2 regions of the Micromonospora sp. NPDC049523 genome follow, and region 1 is predicted to be linked to the other one. Evidence: riboswitches for the same ligand, from Rfam matches in the RefSeq annotation. Region 1 holds a riboswitch; the other holds the start of a gene.
The links. Region 1 has a riboswitch for S-adenosylhomocysteine ahead of ahcY (adenosylhomocysteinase). Riboswitches for the same ligand answer to the same signal wherever they lie in the genome.

Region 1 (3,407 bases):
GGTGCAGCGCTTCCGGCCGTGGCGGTCAGGGCCGGGCGCGGGTCACTCGGCGGGGACGGTGGTGGAACGGCGGATCAGGATGCCGCCGGCGTAGGTGCGGGCGCGTACCTCTACGGTCTCGTCCGACGTGCCGGGGCCGTCGGAGGTGTCGAGTTCGTTGCGAACCCGGCCGGACACGGACTTCACGTCGAGCCAGGCGGCCGTACCCCTGCGGATGCCGACCTCCAGGTCACCGGAGGCGGACTCGATCACCACCGAGCCGCGTACGACCTCGCCGATGCGGACGTTGCCGTTCGCGGTCTTGGCCGTCACGGGACCGAGTGCCCGGTCGACGGAGATGTCACCGTTGGCCGCGTTCGATCGCAGGTCACCGGTGACCTCGCCGATGGTGATGTCACCGTTGGAGTTCTTGATCACCGCTCGACCGGCGATCCCGCGGATCTCCACGTCGCCGGAGTGGGTGGTGACCTCGGTGTCGCCCGTGGTGTGGCCCACCGTGATCCGACCGCTGCTGGTGTGCGCGTGCAGCGCGCCGGTACGGTCCAGCCCGATGTTGCCGAGACTGGTCTTGAACCGGCACTCGCCGAGCCGACCCTCGGTGTCGAAGTCCGCCAGCGAGGCGTAGGCGCGCACGTCCGAGCCGGTCGGCAGCTCGACGGTCAGGTCGACCGACCCGACCTTGTTGCTGAAGAGCGTACGCAGCTTCGGTGCCTTGACCAGCAGCTTGCCGTCGGTGAACTCGACCCGCGTCTGCTCGGCTGCCTTCACGTCGAGCTCGTTGGAACGGTCGTTCGGCTGGACCTCGACCACCGTCTCGCCGCGGTCGTTGGCGGTGATCCGGGCGCGGCCGACAACGAGGTCGATCGTCGCGGAGATGGGGCCCGGGGTTTCGAAACTAGGCATGGCGGTGCCCTCCTGATGGGTCTGGTGGATGTCTTACGAGGTGGCGGGGTTGGAGCAGTGATGTGACGGATGGCGATCCGTGGCTAGCGGACCCAGCCGGTGTAGTGCTGTCCGGCCCAGTTGTTCTGCCGCTCGGGCTGGCGGTCGCGTTCCTCCTTCGCGAGCGAGGCGGCGGCGACCCGGACCAGCCAGGCGTTGACCGAGAGGCGTTCCCGACCGGCGGCCTCCTCGATCCGGGTCTTGAGCTGCTCGGGCAGGCGGAAGTTGATCCGCGAGACGGCGCCGTCGTCGGCGTCCGGCGCGGGGGTCGGTGCGGCGGCCGTCCGGGGCTCGGTCGGGCTTTCGTACGCGTCGAAGCTGTCCCCGGGCAGATGTCCCGGCGCCAGTGCGGCCGGTGGTGGCGCCACCACGAACTCCGGCTCGCCGCCCCGCAGGCGGAGGTCCACGGAGCCCGGTGCGAGGTCGCGGGTGATCTCGTCCGCCGCTGCCGACAACGCGTCGAGCAGGGTGAGCCGGACGGCCGACTCCAGCGGCGCGGTCAGGCGCTCGGCGAGGGCGCGGGCGTCGTCGCCCCCGGCCTCGGCGGCGACCGCGAGCTGCCGCCGCAGGTTGTCGACGTACTGCGTGATGTCCATGGCACCATCATGGCACCACGATGGCGCCATGGCAAGCCACATCTGGCGCCGCTGGCGCCGGATGGCGCACTGTTGGCGCCAACATGGCATCAGGCGGTGCCAGGTGCCGTCGAGCTGGCGCCACCCGGTAGCGGTTCCGATCGCGTTATGATGTGCGGGCGCCCCACGGGGCGCGGCCCGGGTCGAGAGGCGCTGCGACGGATTCCATCCGCCACGCTCGATCTGTGGCCAGACACAAGGGCGCCTCCGAGCAGGAGGTGCCCTTTTTGGCATCTTCTGCCGCGCTGCGGGCTACCACCGTCGCGGCGCCGTACCGGTGCGGACCCCGTCCCACCGACCTCCAGCATCACGGAGTACGGAAGAGGAATCCATGAACGCACGACTGCAAGAGATCAACGGTGTCGAATTCGCGGTGGCGGACCTGTCGCTCGCTGCAGCGGGACGGCACCAGATGCGCCTGGCCGAACACGAGATGCCCGGCCTGATGGCGATCCGGCGGGAGTTCGCCGACGCCCAACCACTGCGCGGAGCACGGGTCGCGGGCTCACTGCACATGACCGTCCAGACCGCCGTGCTCATCGAGACCCTCGTCGCGCTCGGCGCCCAGGTCCGCTGGGTCTCGTGCAACATCTTCTCTACCCAGGACGAGGCCGCCGCCGCGGTTGTCGTCGGCCCCGGTGGCACGGTCGAGGCGCCCAGCGGTACGCCGGTGTTCGCCTGGAAGGGCGAGACCCTGGAGGAGTACTGGTGGTGCACCATGCAGCTGTTCGACTTCGGTGACGGGCAGGGCCCGAACATGATCGTCGACGACGGGGGCGACGCCACGCTGCTCGTACACAAGGGTTTCGAGTACGAGAAGACCGGTGCCGTGCCGTTGCCCGACGAGGACGACCACGTCGAGTACAAGCTCATCCTGCAGACCCTCGCCGACAGCCTGGCCAGCGACAACCAACGCTTCACCCGGGTCGTCGGCCAGATGCGCGGCGTCACCGAGGAGACCACCAACGGCGTCGGTCGGCTCTACCGGCTGGCCCGCAGCGGCCAATTGCTGTTCCCGGCCATCAACGTGAACGACTCGGTGACAAAGTCGAAGTTCGACAACAAGTACGGCATTCGCCACTCGCTCGCCGACGGTCTCAACCGCGCCACCGACGTGATGCTCGGCGGCAAGCTCGCGGTCGTCTGCGGCTACGGCGACGTCGGCAAGGGCGCGGCCGAGTCGCTGCGCGGTCAGGGAGCGCGGGTCGTGGTCACCGAGATCGACCCGATCTGCGCGCTACAGGCCGCGATGGAGGGGCTCCAGGTCGTCGAACTCGAAGACGTGGTGTCGACCGGGGACATCTTCATCACCACCACCGGCGGCACCGACATCATCATGGCCGAGCACATGGCGAAGATGAAGCACAACGCGATCGTCGGCAACGTCGGCCACTTCGACCTCGAGGTCGACATGGCCGGCCTGGCCCAGACTCCGGGCATCGAACGGGTGGAGATCAAGCCGCAGGTGCACGAGTGGCGCTTCCCGGACGGACACTCGATCATCGTCCTCTCCGAGGGCCGGCTGATGAACCTCGGCAACGCCACCGGCCACCCGAGTTTTGTCATGTCGAACTCGTTCACCAACCAGGCGATGGCGCAGATCGAGCTGTTCACCAAGCCCGGTGAGTACGCCAAGGACGTCTACGTACTGCCCAAGCACCTGGACGAGAAGGTGGCCCGGCTGCACCTCGACGCGCTCGGCGTACGCCTGACGACCCTGACCAAGAAGCAGGCCGACTACCTCAGCGTCGACGTCGAAGGCCCCTACAAGGCGGACCACTACCGTTACTGACCCGGCGGAGCCCGCTCCGGGAGCCGTCGAGGCTCCCG
Region 2 (3,407 bases), on a different contig from region 1:
TTCGCAAGGGTGTCGGGAGTGCCGGCGCCGGGTGCGGCACCGAGGAGGTTGCCATCAGCGACCGGGACGCCGAACTCCTGCGCGCGCTGCACGACGAGCACGCCGAGGCGCTCTTCGCGCACTCCCTGCGCCTGGTCAACGGCGACCGCCAGCGGGCGGAGGACCTGGTCCAGGAGACCCTGCTGCGGGCCTGGCGCCATCCGGAGGCGCTGGATCCGGAGCGCGGCTCGGTCCGGGCGTGGCTCTTCACCACCGCCCGCAACCTCGCGATCGACGCCTGGCGACGGCGTACGTCCCGGATCGGTGAGGTGATCACCGACGAACTGCCCGAGCCGCCGCAGTCGACCGACGAGGCGGACCGGGCGGTGGAGGCGTGGATGGTCGCCGAGGCGCTCGCGCGGCTCTCCTCGACCCACCGCGAGGTGCTGGTGGAGTGCTTCTACCAGGGAAGATCGGTCGCGGAGGCGGCGGCGCGGCTGGGCGTACCGGCGGGCACGGTGAAGTCGCGGACGCACTACGCGCTGCGATCCCTACGGTTGGTGCTGGCGGAGATGGGGGTGACCCAATAGATGAGCGAGCGCGACGAGCGGTGTGACTTCGCCTTCGACGACGGCGCGTACGTGCTGGGTGCGCTCGCTCCGGCCGACCGCGCCGCGTACGAGCGACACCTCGCCAGCTGCCCGTCCTGCCGCCAGGCGGTGGCCGAGATCGCGGCCCTGCCGGGGCTGCTGAGCCGGCTGGACGCCGACGGGCTGGCGCTGATCACCGCGCCGTCGCCGACCGTCGAGTCGCGACTGCCGGAGCTGCTGACGGCCGCGCAGACAGCGCGGCGCCGCCAGCGCCGGACGACCCGTTACCGGTACGCCGGCACGGTGCTCGCCGCCGCCTGCCTGGCGGTCGTGATCGGGCTGGGTACGGACCAGCTGCTCGGAGGCAGTCCGGGGACCCCCGAGGCCGCCCCGCCCAGCGCCAGCCCGACCACCACCGACGTGCAGGTACGGATGGTCGCGATGGAGCCGGTGGCCGGCGCGGTGCCGGTACGGGCCGAGATCGGACTCAACGGCACCAGGTGGGGTACGGAAGTGATCATGCGCTGCGAGTACATCAGCAGCGGCACCCACCCGAGGACGTACACCTACCGCCTGATGGCGTACGGACCGGACGGTGCCGCCGAGCAGGTCGGATCCTGGCTGGCCGCCCCCGGCGAGGAGGTCACCTTCACCGGGGCGACCCGGTTCTCCGGCCTGGACCTGGTCCGGCTGGAGGTGCTCCGGTCCAACGGCACCCCGCTGCTCGGCTACGACGTGCGCTGAGCCCACTCGGCTACGACGTGCGCTGAGCCCACTCGGCTGCGAGGTGCGTCGAGTTCTCCGTCCCACGGAGTGCCGAGTTTCGGCTTCACCGCGCCGCATCCCGTACCCTTGGTCCTTCAGGTCGAGAGGCGCTGCAACGGGCGAAGACGCCCGCCACGCTCGACCCGGCTTCACCGCAGACTGCAAGGGCGCCTCCGTTGAACAGCGGAGGTGGCCTATGCACACGACTTCGAGCCGCGACCACGATCGGGCGTCCCGTACGCGGGCGCTGCGTGAGCTGCTGGACCAGCGCATCGTGGTGCTGGACGGGGCCTGGGGCACGATGTTGCAGGGTGCCGGGCTCACCCCCGCGGACTACCGGGGCGAGCTGCTGCCGAACCATTCGCACGACGTGACCGGCGACCCGGACCTGCTGAACCTGACCCGGCCGGACGTGATCCTCGACGTACACCGGCAGTACCTGGCGGCCGGCGCGGACATCACCACGACGAACACCTTCACCGCGACGAGCATCGCCCAGGCCGACTACGGCCTGGAGTCGCTGGTCCGGGAGATGAACCTGCGCGGTGCCCAACTGGCCCGGCAGGCCGCCGACGAAATGGGCGGGCGGTTTGTCGCCGGCTCGGTCGGCCCGCTGAACGTGACCCTGTCGCTCTCGCCGCGGGTGGAGGATCCGGCCTACCGGGCGGTGTCGTTCGACCGGGTCCGGGACGCGTACGCGGAGCAGATCCGGGCGCTGGCCGACGGCGGCGTCGACATCCTGATGATCGAGACGATCTTCGACACGCTCAACGCCAAGGCGGCGATCGCGGCGGCCCGTGAGGTCGCGCCGGACCTGCCGCTGTGGATCTCGGTGACGATCGTCGACCTGAGCGGCCGAACCCTGTCCGGGCAGACCGTCGAGGCGTTCTGGAGTTCGATCGAGCACGCCGAGCCGTTGGTGGTCGGGGTCAACTGCGCGCTCGGCGCCGCCGAGGTGCGCCCGCACGTCGCCGACCTGTCCCGGCTCGCCAACACCTACGTCGCCTGCCACCCGAACGCCGGCCTGCCGAACGCCTTCGGCGGCTACGACCAGCAGCCCGAGGAGACCGGTCGGCTGCTGCGCGAGTTCGCCGACGACCGGATGGTCAACATCGTCGGCGGCTGCTGCGGCACCAGCCCGGCGCACATCGCGCAGGTCGCCGCCGCGGTCGCCGGGCGCCCGACCCGGCCGGTACCGGCACCGCCGGCCCAGACCCGGTTCAGCGGGCTGGAGCCGTTCGCGATCGGTCCCGACACCGGCTTCGTCATGATCGGCGAGCGGACGAACGTCACCGGCTCGGCCCGGTTCCGCCGGCTGATCGAGGCCGGCGACCACCAGGGCGCGGTCGACGTCGCCCTGGAACAGGTACGCGGCGGCGCCAACATCCTCGACGTCAACATGGACGCCGACCTGCTCGACAGCGAGCGGGCGATGACCACCTTCCTGAACCTGATCGCGACCGAGCCGGAGGTCGCCCGGATCCCGGTCATGATCGACAGCTCGCGGTGGAGCGTGCTGGAGGCCGGGCTGCGCTGCGTACAGGGCAAGGGCGTGGTCAACTCGATCAGCCTCAAGGAGGGGGAGGAGTCCTTCCTCGCCCAGGCCCGCCGGATCCGCGACTACGGAGCCGGCGTGGTCGTGATGGCCTTCGACGAACTCGGCCAGGCCGACACGGTCGAGCGCAAGGTGTCGATCTGCGCCCGCGCCTACGACCTGCTCACCCAGCAGGCCGGCTTCGCGCCCGAGGACATCGTCTTCGACCCGAACGTACTGGCCGTGGCGACCGGCATCGCCGAACACAACGGGTACGCGAAGGCGTTCATCGACGCGCTGCCGCTGATCAAGGAGCGCTGCCCCGGGGCCAGGACCAGCGGCGGCATCTCCAACCTGTCGTTCTCCTTCCGGGGCAACGACGTCGTACGCGAGGCGATGCACTCGGCCTTCCTGCTGCACGCCGTACGGGCCGGGCTGGACATGGGCATCGTCAACGCCGGTCAGCTCGCCGTCTACCAGGACATCCCCGCCGACCTGCTCGAACTCGTCGAGGACGTGCTCTTCGACCGGCGCCCGGA

Region 2: another riboswitch for S-adenosylhomocysteine. It lies ahead of metH (methionine synthase); the one in region 1 lies ahead of ahcY (adenosylhomocysteinase).

What each region holds. Positions count from the first base shown of each region.
Region 1 covers NZ_JBFAPP010000006.1:391,449-394,855, forward strand. The annotation lists gene AB0J90_RS12260 (DUF4097 family beta strand repeat-containing protein) at 43-903, opposite strand; gene AB0J90_RS12265 (hypothetical protein) at 987-1,538, opposite strand; S-adenosyl-L-homocysteine riboswitch at 1,717-1,791, shown strand; gene ahcY (adenosylhomocysteinase) at 1,909-3,369, shown strand.
Region 2 covers NZ_JBFAPP010000005.1:284,229-287,635, forward strand. The annotation lists gene AB0J90_RS10050 (sigma-70 family RNA polymerase sigma factor) at 54-569, shown strand; gene AB0J90_RS10055 (zf-HC2 domain-containing protein) at 570-1,313, shown strand; S-adenosyl-L-homocysteine riboswitch at 1,431-1,514, shown strand; gene metH (methionine synthase) at 1,531-3,407, shown strand, end outside.